One region of the Pseudomonas sp. NPDC090755 genome, then DNA from elsewhere that is predicted to be linked to it. Evidence: riboswitches for the same ligand, from Rfam matches in the RefSeq annotation. Region 1 holds a riboswitch; each other region holds the start of a gene.
What was found. A riboswitch is a leader RNA that binds a small molecule or an ion and turns the genes downstream of it on or off. The one in region 1 is predicted to bind cobalamin.
Positions count from the first base shown of each region.

Region 1 (4,911 bases):
GCGGTGGCGTACGCATCGACAAGCTCGGTGACCGCTACTGGAGCAAGACCTTCATCGAAGCCAAACGTGCACTGGCCATGGCACCGACCGAGACCGTTATCTCGCGTAACTGATCATGAGCCTTGCAATCCCACGGCGACGTAGCTGAAAAGCGCGTCGCCGTGCGTGTTTATAGAAAGCGTCTAATCTAATTTCTCAACTATTTTCCGGCTCATCCCCGGGACGGCTTCAGACAGGATGTTCTGACCATGGCGATTCAGGCGCGCTTCGCTCTACTTTCCCTGCTGGCACTGCTCGGTGCCTGCTCAAGCCATGCCCCGAACCCGCCCAAAGTGGTCGAGCCTGTGGTCATGGCGCCTCAGGTTTACTTTTCCCCGGTTGCCGATGATGTCCTGTTTCGGGCTCTGGGACTGGTGGGTACGCCCTATCGCTGGGGTGGCAACACACCGGATTCGGGGTTCGATTGCAGTGGCCTGATCGGTTACGTCTACCGTGACGCAGCGGGCATTTCCTTGCCGCGCTCGACCCGGGAAATGATCGGCATCCGCGCACCGAACATCGAGCGCAATGACCTGCAATCGGGTGATCTGGTGTTCTTTGCCACCAATGGCGGGTCCCAGGTCAGCCATGCCGGGATCTATGTCGGGGAAGGGCGTTTCGTCCACGCGCCGGCCACCGGTGGTACCGTTCGTCTGGATTACCTGGCCAACAGCTACTGGCAGAAAGCCTATCTGAATGCCAAGCGGGTCCTGCCGCCTGCACTGGCGCGTGTTCCCTGAGCCACCTCATCGGTAAGGCTTCGCCTTGCATCGCAGGCTTCGCCGGCTCCCACAGGCAGGTGTAGCCCTGTAGGCGCTGGCGAAGCCTGCGATTGGGGACTTCAGGCCTGCTTGAGCAGCAGGGCGACCCCGGGGTGATACTGCCCGGCTTCGTTGTGCAGCTTGCGGTAGGCGTACGGAAAGTACCAGGCAATGGCGCAGGCGGTGTGTTTCTGCAGGTCGTCGACCAGGTCCTGGAGTTCTTCGGGGCTGGCGTGCTGTCCGGCTTTCCAGGGGCTGGCGAACAGTGCGGCGACTTTCAGCTGGCTTGGCGCTGCGACCAGCCGTGCGGCCTGTGCGGTTTCGGCCAGGGCATTGGCCAGGTCCAGCCTGGCAATCCGTGGCCAGCGCTGGCTGGCCTGCAGGTAGACGGCTTCTTCGCGGCTGGCGATGTACAGGTCGCAGCGACCGTCGCGGTCGCCATCATCACGCTGTTTCTTGCTCTGGTGCTGCGCCAGGGTGACCAGCTCGGCTTGCCAGGCCGCTGCCGACAGCAGGCCGAGGTTGGCCTGGGCGCCGTGCCAGTAGGCGGCTTCGCCATCGCCCAGGACCTGGTTGAAGCGATCGATGCACTCGACCCAGCGTTCCAGCACCGGACGCAGGAATTCCAGACGCGTGTTGTTGATGATCAGGCCTTGCATGCTGCTCTCTCCTTTATCATTGTGATCGAGTACAGCCGGGTTGTGGCTATTTGATATCACTGATGTCAGGGTGACACAAGATGATCAGGTCGCTATTGATCCAGGCCGGTAGGGTGCCTTTCATTGACGCTCCCGGTGCAACCCTCTAACCTTCGCGACTTGTTTCAGGTGCTCTGTGGGCTGTGGCCTGACAGGGTGAAACAGGGAAGCCGGTGGGCGCGCAAAGGCGCGCGAATCCGGCGCTGCCCCCGCAACGGTAGGTGAGTCAAGGCCGCGCATGGCCACTGGGTGTCGACACCCGGGAAGGCGCGCGACCCCGGGTGTCCTTGTCCCCGCTCACAAGCCCGGAGACCGGCCTGTTACAGTCAACGGCATCACGGAGGGTGATGCGCGGTTTCTTCGGCCTCGTGCCGCGGCCCTGCGCGCTTCTCCGTCTGCCTAATCCATTCATCTGTCGCCCATCCTTGGCCACGAAACCTGTACAGCCTCGTGCTGCTACGCTCGTCGTGGATCGGTCGACAGTGGTTTGCGGAGAGCTTCGATGACTGAATCCACCGAGCGTGACGAACGCCACCTGGCCCGTATGCAGCGCAAGAAGGCGGTAATCGACGAGCGTATCGCCAACGCCCCCAACGAATGCGGTCTGCTGCTGGTGCTCAGCGGTAATGGCAAGGGCAAGAGCAGTTCGGCTTTCGGCATGCTGGCCCGGGCCATGGGCCACGGCATGCAGTGCGGCGTGGTGCAGTTCATCAAGGGTCGCAACAGCACCGGTGAAGAGCTGTTCTTCCGCCGTTTTCCCGAGCAGGTGCGTTATCACGTGATGGGCGAGGGCTTCACCTGGGAAACCCAGGACCGCCAGCGCGACATCGCCGCTGCCGAAGCCGCCTGGGCCGTGTCCCGGCAAATGCTGCAGGACCCGGACATCGCCTTCGTGGTGCTCGATGAGCTGAACATCGCCCTCAAGCATGGTTACCTCGACCTAGACCAGGTGCTCAGTGACCTGCAGGCCCGCCCGCCCATGCAGCATGTGATCGTCACCGGCCGCGGTGCCAAGGACGAGATGATCGAATTGGCTGACACGGTCACCGAGATGGGCATGATCAAGCACGCCTTCCAGGCCGGTATCCGTGCCCAGAAGGGCGTCGAGCTATGAGTCAGACCCGGCACTGCCCGGCGGTCCTGATCGCCGCGCCGGCATCGGGGCAGGGCAAGACCACGGTGACCGCCGCCCTGGCGCGCCTGCACCGCAACCAGGGGCGCAAGGTACGGGTGTTCAAGTGTGGCCCGGACTTTCTCGACCCGATGATTCTCGAGCGGGCCAGCGGTGCACCGGTTTACCAGCTGGACCTGTGGATGGTCGGTGAGCAGGAGAGCCGGCGCCTGTTGTGGGAAGCGGCGGGCGAGGCCGACCTGATCCTGATCGAAGGGGTCATGGGCCTGTTCGACGGCACGCCGTCGAGCGCCGACCTGGCGCGTCACTTCGGCGTGCCGGTGCTGGCGGTGATCGATGGCACGGCCATGGCCCAGACCTTCGGCGCCCTGGCACTGGGCCTTGCGCGCTACCAGCCCGACCTGCCGTTTGCCGGGGTGCTGGCCAACCGCGTCGGCACCCTGCGTCATGCCCAGTTGCTCGAAGGCAGCCTGACCGAGGGCCTGCGCTGGTATGGCGGCCTGTCGCGGGAAACCGGCATCGAACTGCCGAGCCGCCACCTGGGCCTGGTCCAGGCCAGTGAACTCAATGACCTGGACCTGCGCCTGGACGCGGCTGCCGACGCCCTGGGCGCCAGCTGTGAATCGTCATTGCCGCCACCGGTGGCGTTCGCGGCGCCGAGTGAGCTGAACACAGCGCCCCTGCTCGACGGCGTGACCATCGCCGTGGCCCGGGATGAAGCCTTTGCCTTCACCTATGGCGCCAACCTCGACTTGCTGCGGGCCATGGGCGCCGAGCTGGTGTTCTTCTCGCCGTTGCATGACACCTGCCTGCCCGTGGCGGACAGCCTGTACCTGCCGGGCGGCTACCCGGAGTTGCACCACCGGGCGCTGGCCGCCAATGCACCGATGCTGAGCGCCATTCGCGCCCACCACCAGGCGGGCAAGCCCTTGCTCGCCGAATGTGGCGGCATGCTCTACCTGCTCGATGCCCTGACCGATGTGGCCGGTGAGCGCGCCGAGCTGCTGGGCCTGCTGCAGGGCGAAGCGGTGATGCAAAAGCGCCTGGCCGCCCTGGCCCTGCAGGCGGTGGAGCTGCCCGAAGGCAACCTGCGCGGGCACACCTATCACCACTCCCTGACCAGTACCGCGCTGGAGCCGATTGCCCGTGGCCAGAGCCCCAATGGCGGCCGTGGTGCCGAGGCGATCTATCGCTGCGGGCGGCTGACGGCGTCCTACGTGCATTTCTATTTCGCCTCCAATCCCCGGGCGTCGGCGGCGCTGTTGGCACCATGAGCGACCAGGCCTTCACCGAAGCCGAACGCGCTGCGGTGTACCGCGCGATCGGCGAGCGCCGCGACATGCGCCATTTCATCCAGGGTGACGTGGCGCCCGAACTGCTCGCGCGTCTGCTGCAAGCTGCGCATCAGGCCCCCAGTGTCGGCCTGATGCAGCCCTGGCGTTTCATCCGGATCACCGACCGCAACCTGCGCCAGCGCATCCAGGGTCTGGTGGAGCAAGAGCGGGTGCGCACTGCCGAGGCACTGGGTGAGCGTTCCGACGAATTCATGCAGCTCAAGGTGGAAGGCATCAACGACTGCGCCGAACTGCTGGTGGCGGCATTGATGGATGACCGCGAGAAACACATTTTCGGTCGCCGGACCTTGCCGGAAATGGACCTGGCATCGCTGTCGTGTGCCATCCAGAACCTCTGGCTGGCGGCCCGCGCCGAAGGGCTGGGCATGGGCTGGGTGTCGCTGTTCGAGCCGGTGGCGCTGGCAGCGCTGCTGGGCATGCCGGCAGGTGCCAAGCCGCTGGCGATTCTTTGCCTGGGACCGGTCCAGGCGTTCTACCCGGCACCGATGCTGGCCCTCGAAGGCTGGACCACGGTGCGGCCCTTGAGCGACATGTTGTTTGAAAACCAGTGGGGAGAGTCTTGATGAGTGTGGCGTTGCTGAGTGTTGCCGGCGTGGCGCTGGATGCGCTGTGGGGAGAGCCCCAGCGTCGGCATCCACTGGTGGCGTTCGGTCGGTTGGCCGGGCGTCTGGAGCAGCGCTTCAATGCCGGGGGGCGTGGCTGGCGCAGCCATGGCGTCACCGCCTGGTTCCTGGCGGTGATCCCCCTGACGCTGCTGATCACGCTGCTGTCCTGGTTGCCCTATATCGGCTGGCTGGTGGACGTGTTGGCGCTGTACTGCGCCCTGGGCCTGCGCAGCTTGGGCGAACATGTGATCCCGGTGGCCAGCGCCTTGCGCAGCGGTGACCTGGAGCAAGCGCGTCAGCGCGTCAGCTACCTGGTCAGTC
Region 1 is NZ_JBIVXC010000019.1:61,617-66,527, forward strand. Features, by position in the region: gene ACIQUS_RS22665 (C40 family peptidase) at 1-113, shown strand, start outside; gene ACIQUS_RS22670 (C40 family peptidase) at 249-779, shown strand; gene ACIQUS_RS22675 (hypothetical protein) at 881-1,459, opposite strand; cobalamin riboswitch at 1,609-1,834, shown strand; gene cobO (cob(I)yrinic acid a,c-diamide adenosyltransferase) at 2,001-2,612, shown strand; gene ACIQUS_RS22685 (cobyrinate a,c-diamide synthase) at 2,609-3,904, shown strand; gene bluB (5,6-dimethylbenzimidazole synthase) at 3,901-4,548, shown strand; gene cbiB (adenosylcobinamide-phosphate synthase CbiB) at 4,548-4,911, shown strand, end outside.

Region 2 (4,911 bases), on a different contig from region 1:
CATGATCCACTGCTCGCCACTGTGCGCCGTCGCTGCATATCGGCGATCCAGCAGGTTGTTCAACTGCAACCCCAACCGCACATCAGGTAGCACCTGCCAGCCCAGGTTGGCGTCGACCACGGTAAAGCCCGGCACTGTCTGGGTATTGGCCGTGTCGGCATAACGCTCATCGACATAACGCAGGCCCATGCCGGCCTCCAGGCCATGGCCCAGGCCCTTGTTCACCCACAGGTTGGCGGTGCGCCGTGGCACGTTGCTCGGCCGGTTGCCGGCGCGGGAGACCGACTCACCACCCACCGTCTGCTCGAAGTCGTCGTATCTGGCACGCACCACCGAGGCGTTGGCCGAGACCTGCCACTGGTTGGCCAGGGCCAGTTCCAGGGTCGCTTCCAGGCCGTCGGAGGTCTGTTGCCCGGCCTGCTCCTTCTGGTGGGTGACGGGGTTGTCGACCAGCAGTTTCTTCTTGACGATGTGATAGGCCGCCAGGGTCCATTCGCCACGACCCTCCCAGAACAGCTGCTTGAGGCCGAACTCGGTCTGCTTCGCTTCGGTCAGGTCGAAATTCTGCTGGGCGGGGCTGAGGGTGATCAGGTCGCTGACGCCGTCTTCGCTGGTGGAATACTGGCCGTACAACGACAGCTCGTCGGTGACCGCGAACACCAGCCCGGCGCGCCAGTTGCCGCCGCCGAGGCTGCGGTCGGTGCGGGAGTCATTGATCAGGTCGGTGCGGTCGATGTGGTTCTGATCGCGGCGGATGCCGGTCACCAGTGACCAGCGCTGCGACAGCTGTGTGCGGTTCTCGGCGAACAGGGCGAAGGTACGGGTGGTGCTGTGGGTTTGCGGGCGGGTCGGGTCCTGGCTGTGGAAGTCGCCAGGCGCCGGGTTCCACGGGTCGACGAAGTCGCCACCGATGTCGGTGTAGGGCGAGTTGCTGTCGATGCCAAAGCGGATGCGGTTGTACTCGGCACCCACCACGGTCTTGCTGGCAAGGCCGAACAGCGAGTGGTCGAAGGTGAAGCTCTGGCGGTCGCCGAGCTGTTCCTGGTGGTGCTTGATCTCAAGATAGCTGCCGCGTTCGAGCAGGCCCTGCCCAGGGTCCCAGGTGTAATCCTCGGCATTGCGCCAGTGGCGGCGGCTCTTGATGTAGTAGAGCTGGTTGCTGGCGCTGAGCGAATCGCTCAGGGTCCAGTCGCTGGTCAGGCGCGTCCACTCGTCGTGGTAGCGCTGCACGTCGTTGCGCACGTTGTAGTTCTTCTTGCGCACGCTGTCGCGGTAATGGCCGTCGATCAAGGGCGTGCCGAAGTAGTTCATCGGCTCGGCATCGCCGCGTTCGTGGGCCAGGGTGAAGCTCAACGTGTCGCTGGCATCGAAGCGCAGGGCGGCGCTCATGGCCAGGTTCTGCGAGTCGCCGCGGTCAACCCAGCCGTTGCCTTGCTGGCGGTCGAGGGTCAGCCGGTAGCTCAGTCGCTCGCTCAGCGAACCGCCGCTGTCCAGGCCCAGTTGCTGGCGATCGTAGCTGCCGTAGCCCAGGCGCAGGTGGTTGCTGATCTCGCCGGCGAAGGGCTTTTTCGGGATCACGTTGACCACCGCACCGGTGGCGCCTTCGCCGTAGAGCACCGAGGCCGGTCCCCGGATGATGTCGATGCGCTCGACCATCCACGGGTCCACCGGGAAGGTCTGGGTGCCGGCGCCGGTGTACATCCGCGAGCCGTCGAACAGGGTCATCACCGAGTCGTGTCCGGTAAAGCCGCGTGCCGACAGGGCGGTGTTGCCGTTGCCCGGCGTGGCGATCGAGGTAATGCCCGGCGAGCGGCTGACGGCGTCCTGCACGGTGAGGTTGTTGCGGCCTTCGATGACCTCGGCGCTGAGGCTGCTGGTACTGGCCGGGGTGTCCAGGGCGCTGAGGTTCAGGCGCGAGCCGGCCGGCAGGGGCGTGGCCAGGTTGATCGGCGAGGTGTCGCTGCTGCTGGTGATGGCCGTCGAGGGCAGGGCCAGGGGCGTCGGCTCGCTGTCTTGGGCGAAGGTCGGCAGGGACAATGCAAGGCAAGGCGCCAGGGCATTGGCTGCCAGGGTGTGAAGCTTGGAGTTACGGGACATGTCGTTCCACATTGAACAGGAAGAAATGAATCCCGGAGGGAACAACGCATGGAGGAATCGCGCGCGCACAGGCGAGCGCAAACCGGCCTGCGCCCGCCCACCGCGGGGTTGCCAAACGAAGCTTCAGGCCGGTCTCCGGGCTTGCGAGGGTCGTGAAGGCCTTCACCTTCCCATGCCGCGGCACAGTGGTGTTTCGAAGGCTTCGCTCGCTTACCGTTGCGGGGGCAGCGCCGGACTGATCACTTGATGTGACGCACCGGCTTCCCGTTTCACCCTGCGCACGGCGGCGCAGGACACCTGAAACTGGCGCGCATCTGACCACCGAATGTCTTTGCAGTCAACGACTTGGGAGAATGTTGCGGCGCAGGCCCAGGGGTCAGAAAAGCGCCTGGGTCAGTACCTGCGGGCCTTCGCCGATCCGATCCTGGATGATGTGTTGCACGCCATCGAGCTCCCTAATTGCCGCAAGGACCTCGGGATAATGCTCGGGCGTGCAGAGCACATGGGCGTTCGGGCCGGCATCGAAGGTCGTACAGGCATCGAGGCCGTCACGTCGAAGTTGTTGAACCCGGTAGAACACCGAGAGGGTTGCCGGTTGCCAATAGAACAGCGGCGGGACGGATGACATGGCGATCAGGTGAAGCTCGATGGCCTCGCACTCGACAATGTCGGCAACACGCGCAAAATCACGGGCCAGGATGGCGTGCTGGAGGTTTCTGAAGCGTTCCACCAGCAGTTGCTGGCGCCTCTGGTAGAAAGGGCTGCTCACGGCGCGCTGATGACCGATCCTCGAGCTGGTTGTTTTCGCTGAGCCGTCGACTACCGCAATGATGTCGTGCAGTGGCCAATGAGCGGCGGATGCCAGTTGCCGGGCCGCGCTCTGTGGATCGTCGGCATCACCGGGCCATGTGACGAAACCGCCGAGTACCGATCGGGCCGCGGATCCTGAGCCGGAAAGGCGCGCCAGCCCGCTGAGCCGGTCGGTTGACGGTAGCTGACCGGACAGCGAGGCAAACGCCAATGCCAACGCAGAGAACCCCGAAGCGGAGGAGGCGATCCCCGCGCTGGTTGGAAAGGTGTTGGTGGTCGCGATACGCAGCGGTTGCCAGAAATCACTGCACTGTCGAAGTCGTCGCACATGCTGCTCGATGCCCAGGCGCATGATTGGGTCAGCGGGTTCGAGTATGCCGTCTGCACCGCACCAGTAGATTTCGTCAGGGCTCGAATCGCCCAGGGTTTCCAGGGTGCAGAGGCTGACACAGCGGCTCAGGGTCATCGACAGCGACCTGTTGGCGGGCAGTGTGCGTTTGGCGTCGCTCATGCCCCAATACTTGATCAAGGCAATGTTGCTGGGAGAGGACACACTGATCTTGCTCATGGTCGTTGCACACAGAGGCCCTCGACCGCGAGGGGGGCCTCGATTGCGCTCAGGCCCTTGAGCAGCGGGGCGGCAGTGAGGGGGGCGAGCACCAGCAGCAGGCCTGCGCTCGATCCTGAAAGCGCACCGGCACCGGAGATCTTCGCCGCGCCACCGGTTTTTTCGATTTCCCTGATCAACGCCTGAACGGGGCCAGGCACGACGCCGAGGGCTTCAAGGGCACGTTGATAGTCACGAATGAGTGCACACAAACGAGCGCGATCAACGCGCGGAGCCTGCAGCAGCGCCATGAACGCCAGGGTGGTCTGGCGCATCGATTGAAGCAGGGGGTTGTGTTCGTCCTGCAGGGTTTTGCTCACGGCAGTCACTACAGCCCCGGTACTTTCGTTGGCGGTACCGGTGTTATAGAGCCGCAGCTCGTTCAACACGGCACCCGCGTCGCGAAGGGGACAGAGCTGCAAGTCATCGCCTGCTGCGGGCATGAAGCTCGCTACGCCGCCGTGGACAATGGTCCGATGGTCGACGCCGGATGGCAGGCCATGCTGGCGTTGCTCGATCTGGCGGGCCAGATGCTGCACCTGCGCGACTTCGGCTTGGCGTGTGAAGTGACTGATGATCGCTGCCGGTATGGAGACCGCCAAGGCGGCCGAGCTGCCCATGCCCGCGCCGATGGGAATCTGCGAGCGCACGCCGATCTTCATGCCCTGGTTGAATCCGTGCCCCAGGTGCAGCAGGGTTTCACCGACTGCGCATTTGACCAGATGGTCACCTGCCTGACCTCTCAAGGCGCGAAACGTATGCGCGTCAGGGCGGCACCGATAGGCCTGCCAGGCCTGGCGTGCCTGCAGGGCGTAATCCAGCACCGATTGGCGTGAATAGCACCGATGTATGCCCAGGTCCGGCAAGTACAGCTCGATCAACTGCGCCGTTTTCGGTTGTACCCCTACCTTGCAATAAAGGCCGAGCGTGGCAACGACAGCAGGGCTGTGATGCGCCACGGCGTGCTCGCCCATCAATATGATTTTCCCGGGCGCCACTGCGCTGATGCTGCCCTGGTTCATCGGGTCAACGCCCCAGGCGCTTGTGCGCCTGGGCCAGGTGGTGGGCGGCCTGGGCCGAGAGGATCGAGAGTTCTCCGGCCAGCACCAGGGCACCGAGAATTTCCGCCAGACGCAGGGTATCAACGCCGGGGGGACGGCTACCCGGCCGGACTCCCATCAGTGCCAGCGCTTCACGCTGCGTGGACAGCCCCGTGCCACCGCCGATCGTCGCCAGCGGTACATCGGGCAGCGAGACGGAAATGTACACGGCCCCCTGCTCACGGGGTTCGATACAGGTGATGCCCATGCCACCCTCGGCGGTATGGGCCAGGTCCTGGCCGGTGGCCAGAAAGAAGGCGGCAAGGATATTGGCGTGATGCGCATTGCAGCCGTAAG
Region 2 is NZ_JBIVXC010000016.1:106,203-111,113, forward strand. Features, by position in the region: gene ACIQUS_RS20980 (TonB-dependent receptor) at 1-2,097, opposite strand, end outside; cobalamin riboswitch at 2,206-2,413, opposite strand; gene mvaD (diphosphomevalonate decarboxylase) at 2,474-3,475, opposite strand; gene ACIQUS_RS20990 (mevalonate kinase) at 3,472-4,380, opposite strand; gene ACIQUS_RS20995 (hydroxymethylglutaryl-CoA reductase) at 4,541-4,911, opposite strand, start outside.
Region 2: linked by a shared signal. The riboswitch ahead of ACIQUS_RS20980 (TonB-dependent receptor) and the one ahead of cobO (cob(I)yrinic acid a,c-diamide adenosyltransferase) in region 1 are both predicted to bind cobalamin.

Region 3 (4,911 bases), on a different contig from region 1:
ACGATAAAGGGGTAGATGTTCGGCAGCGGCCCGAGCAAGGCATCGGGCCAGCAACTGTCGGACAGACCCACGCCCTTGCCCGGCAGCCACTCAAGGTTGCCGTGCTTGCCAACGTGGATCAGCGCATCGGCGGCAAAGCCGTGACGCAGCCAGAAGTAGAACGCCAGGTAACCATGCGGCGGCACCAGGTCGGGGTCGTGGTAGACCGCGCTCTGGTCCAACTGATAGCCCCGTGCCGGCTGGATACCGACGAAGGTCAGGCCAAAGCGCAGGCCGGCGACCATCATCCGACCGTTGCGGAACATCGGGTCTTGCTGCGGTTCGCCCCAGCGCTGGCGTACCGCCTCCTGATTAGCCTCTGGCAAGGCGGCGAACGCCGTCAGGTAATCGTCCAGGGCCATACTTTGCAGGCAAGGGCGCTGGTCGAGGCTGTCGAGGTCGTTGCTCACGCCGCCCAGCAGCGCCTGGATCAGCGCCGTGCCGCTGTCGGGCAGGTCTGCCAGCGGATAGTCCTGGGCCTGCAAGGCACGCAGGATGTTCAGCGCCGCTGCCGGGGTGTCCAGGCCCACGCCGTTGCCGATGCGCCCGTCGCGGGTCGGGTAGTTGGCCAGTACCAGGGCCACGCGCTTGTCGCGGTTGGGCAACTGCGCCAGTGCACACCAGCGCCGGGCCAGTTCGGCGACAAAGTCCATGCGCTCGGGGTGGGGCCGGTAGCAGACCACATCCGACTGGCTGCGTTCGCTGCGCCAGGCCAGGTCCTTGAAGCTGATCGGCCGGGTGATGATGCGCCCGTCCAGCTCCGGGAGGACGATATGCATGGCCAGGTCACGGGCACCCAGGCCCTGCTCGCTGGCCTGCCAGCCAGGTTCGTTGTCCTGGGCGCAGATGGCCTGCAGCACCGGAATGTCCCGGCGAAACGGTCGCAGGTGGGGCTGTTCCGGGCTCGACTGGGCAAAGCCTGTGGTGTTGATGATCAGCGCGGCGTCGACCTGCTCCAGCCAGTCTTCGACCTGGGCCAGGCAGCCGGCCTCCTTGAGGCTGGCCACGGCAATCGGCAAGGGGTTGAGCCCGGCCTGTTGCAGGCGCTGGCAAAAGGTATCGACAAAGGCGGTGTTGGCCGCCTGCAGGTGCGAGCGGTAGAACAGGATGGGCACCACCGGCTGTTCGACCTGCCACTGGCCGAACCAGTCCTGCAGTTCGGCAGCGGCCTTGTTGGGGTGATAAACCGCCGTGCGTGGCAATTGCTGCGGTTCAGCCCAGGGGTAGTCGCGCCCGAGCCAGAGGCTGGCCAGGCAGTTGAACAGGTTCAGGGCGTTGGCCTTGCCACCCTGGCGCAAAAAGTGCCAGAGCCGTTCGGCCTGCTCGGCCGGTACGTTGCCAAGGCCAGTCAGCTCCGGGTCCGGGTGGTCGTCGCCAGGGACCAGGATCAGCTTCACGCCACGGTTGGCCAGCTCCAGTAGTTGCTCGACACCGTAGCGCCAGTAGCCCACCCCGCCATGCAGCGACACCAGGATGACCTTGGCATGGCGCAGCACCTCGTCGACATAAAGGTCGACCGAGGCGTGGTTCTGCACCTGCATAGGGTTGGCCAGGCGCAGGCTGGGATAATCCTCGGGCAACTGCCGGGCGGTTTCGGCCAGCAGTGCCAGGTGCGAGTCACCGCTGCAGAGAATCACCAGCTCGGCCGGGGTCTGGCCGAGGTCGGCAATGCTGTCGTCCGGTACGAAACCACCGGGCTGGGTCCGCAGCAGGTGCATGGATCAGGCGCCCAGGGCGGCGCGCAGGCTCGCTTCCAGCTGTGCAGCATCCAGTTCCTGGCCGATCAGCACCAGGCGCGTGGTACGCGGCTCTTCGCTGCGCCAGGCGCGATCGAAATGCTTGTCGAAACGGGTACCCACGCCCTGGATCAGCAGGCGCATCGGCTTACCGGGCACGGCGGCGAAGCCCTTGACCCGCAGGATGCCGTGCCGCACCACCAACTGGGTCAGGGCGTCGAGCAGCAGGCTCTCATCGGCCTCGGGCAGCTCGATGGAAATCGAGTCGAAGGCGTCATGGTCATGATCGTCATGGTCGTCGCCGTCATGGTGTGAATCATGATGGGTGCGGCGGCCATCGATGTGCACTTCGGACTCGGCGCCCAGGCCCAGCAGCACGTCCAGTGGCAGGCGGCCATTGCTGGCTTCGATCACCTTGACCGCCGGCGGCAGTTCTTCCTGCACCTCGGCGCGGACCTTGGCCAGGTCGGCGGCGGCGATCAGGTCGGCCTTGTTCAACACCACCAGGTCGGCGCTGGCCAGCTGGTCGGCGAACAGCTCGTGCAGGGGCGACTCGTGGTCCAGGTTCGGATCGAGCTTGCGCTGGGCATCGACCTGGTCCGGGTAGGCGGCGAAGGTGCCGGCGGCCACCGCCGGGCTGTCGACCACGGTGATCACCGCGTCGACGGTGCAGGCATTGCGGATTTCCGGCCACTGGAAGGCCTGGACCAGGGGCTTGGGCAGGGCCAGGCCGCTGGTTTCGATGAGGATGTGATCCAGGTCGCCACGGCGGGCCACCAGCTCGCGCATCACCGGGAAGAACTCTTCCTGCACGGTGCAGCACAGGCAGCCGTTGGCCAGTTCATAAACCCGGCCGCTGGCCTCTTCCTCGGTGCAGCCGATGCTGCACTGCTTGAGGATCTCGCCATCGATGCCCAGCTCACCGAACTCGTTGACGATCACCGCGATGCGCCGCCCCTGGGCGTTGTCGAGCATGTGCCGCAGCAGCGTGGTCTTGCCCGAGCCGAGGAAGCCGGTAACGATGGTGACGGGGAGTTTGGCCAGTGTTTTCATGTCGATGCCCTTGGCAGGATGGCGGGCATGCGCGACGAGAGCCGCAGGTACGTTTACCTGGGCGCGTTCGCCACCGGATCACCCCGCCCGGTTTAATGTCGGAAACTGTTCGAGGCAGGTCTCCTGGCTTGCACTGCACCGGCCGATGGGCCGGTCGAACGACGCCTTCCCGCAGCGATGCAGTGGCTGTGTCGAACGCTTCAATGCTTACAGTTGCGGGGGCAGCCGCGGCTTTTACCGCGTTCCCGTCTTAGCTTCGGCCGCTGCCGAAGAACCTCGAAGCGGCTAGGCTACGCAGTGCCCGGTGAGCGGTCAACTGCTGTCACGATTGACGCCCGGTCGCCCCCGTGATTTGCTAATGCCATTCGTTTGGGTGCCCTTGACTGGGTGAAACGGGAAACCGGTGCGTCAGTGCCTGTCGATCGACAGGCCCGACAAGTCCGGTGCTGCCCCCGCAACGGTAAGCGAGAAAAGCGTCAGAACCACTGTGCCCGTAGTCCGGCATGGGAAGGTGACGCCTGTGGCCCGGCTATCAGCCTGCCCTCGCCAGCCCGGAGACCGGCCCAATTCCGATTCTGACAAACCCGCGGTGGGCGGGCGCTGTTGATCCCCTGGACGGTCCTCGTGCAGGGGATTGTTGCGCTTGCCTGTTGCCCGACAACACCCAGAGGAAAGCGCCATGCGTACCAGTACCGCCAGTCATTCCGCCGTTACCCCGTCCAGCCTCAGCCAGCGCCTGCGGGTTGCCGTCGGTGCCTCGCTGCTGGGCCTGTGCCTGGTGTATTTCGCCGGCTTCTCGCATATCGAAGCGGTCCACAATGCCGCCCACGACACCCGTCACAGCGCCGCCTTCCCTTGCCACTGAGTAGCCATCGATGATCAAGCGTATCGCTCGCACCGCAGGCTTTGCCGGCCTGCTGGCCGCCCTGCTGCTGACCCTGCTGCAGAGTTTCTGGGTCGCGCCGCTGATTCTTCAGGCAGAAACCTATGAAAGCGCCGCACCGGCCGTCGAAGCCCACGAGCACGCGCCCGGGGTTGCCGCCGACCATCACCACGACAGCGAAGCCTGGGCACCGGAAGATGGCTGGCAGCGCGTGCTGTCGACCACCGGTGGCAACCTGGTGGTGGCGGTCGGTTTTGCCCTGATCCTGGCCGCGCTCTACACCCTGCGTGCGCCAAAGACCGTGCTCAGCGGCGCGCTCTGGGGCCTGGGCGGCTTTGCCGTATTCTGCCTGGCGCCGACCCTGGGCCTGCCGCCCGAACTGCCGGGCACCGCCGCAGCCGACCTGGCCCAGCGCCAGACCTGGTGGGTAGGTACCGCTGCCGCCACCGCCGTGGGACTGGCCCTGATCGCGTTTGCCCGCAACTGGCTGTTCAAGGTCGTGGGTGCGGTACTGCTGGTGATTCCCCATGTGATTGGCGCACCGCAACCTGAAGTGCACGAAATGCTTGCTCCAGAAGCACTGGAAGCCGAGTTCAAGGTCGCCTCCCTGCTGACCAACGCCGCGTTCTGGCTGGCCCTGGGCCTGCTCAGCGCCTGGCTGTACCGTCGCTCGGAACAGGCCTGATCACCATGCAGGTGTACGTCGGCCTGGGTTGCCGACGGGGTTGCCCGGCCGACACGCTGGGCAGCCTGCTGGACCAGACCCTCAAGGCCCACGGTTTGCCCCTGGACGCCGTCGCGGGCCTGGCCAGCATCGACCTCAAGCAGGATGAACCCGGGCTGGAGCAACTGGCCCGGCACCTCAAGGTACCGTTGCTGTTCTTCAGCGCTGCACACCTGGCGGCCTTCGAGCAGCGCCTGAGCCATCGCTCAGCGGTCGCCTACCAACACAGCGGTTGCTACGGCGTTGCCGAAAGCGCGGCGCTGGCCCTGGCCGAGCACTTCGCAGGCACGGCGCAGCTGTGCGTCACCCGTACCCTGCTGGCCGACGCCAGCCTGGCATTGGCCAGCGCCCCAGGCGTTGGCGGATAATCCGCGCTTTCTTCCCAAGGACCTCGCATGACCGTCTATTTCATCGGCGCCGGCCCCGGCGATCCCGAGTTGATCACCGTCAAGGGCCAGCGCCTGATCCATCGCTGC
Region 3 is NZ_JBIVXC010000006.1:248,135-253,045, reverse strand. Features, by position in the region: gene cobN (cobaltochelatase subunit CobN) at 1-1,757, opposite strand, end outside; gene cobW (cobalamin biosynthesis protein CobW) at 1,761-2,828, opposite strand; cobalamin riboswitch at 2,924-3,122, opposite strand; cobalamin riboswitch at 3,183-3,410, shown strand; gene ACIQUS_RS12395 (CbtB-domain containing protein) at 3,508-3,693, shown strand; gene ACIQUS_RS12390 (CbtA family protein) at 3,704-4,396, shown strand; gene ACIQUS_RS12385 (cobalamin biosynthesis protein) at 4,402-4,803, shown strand; gene cobM (precorrin-4 C(11)-methyltransferase) at 4,831-4,911, shown strand, end outside.
Region 3: linked by a shared signal. The riboswitch ahead of ACIQUS_RS12395 (CbtB-domain containing protein) and the one ahead of cobO (cob(I)yrinic acid a,c-diamide adenosyltransferase) in region 1 are both predicted to bind cobalamin.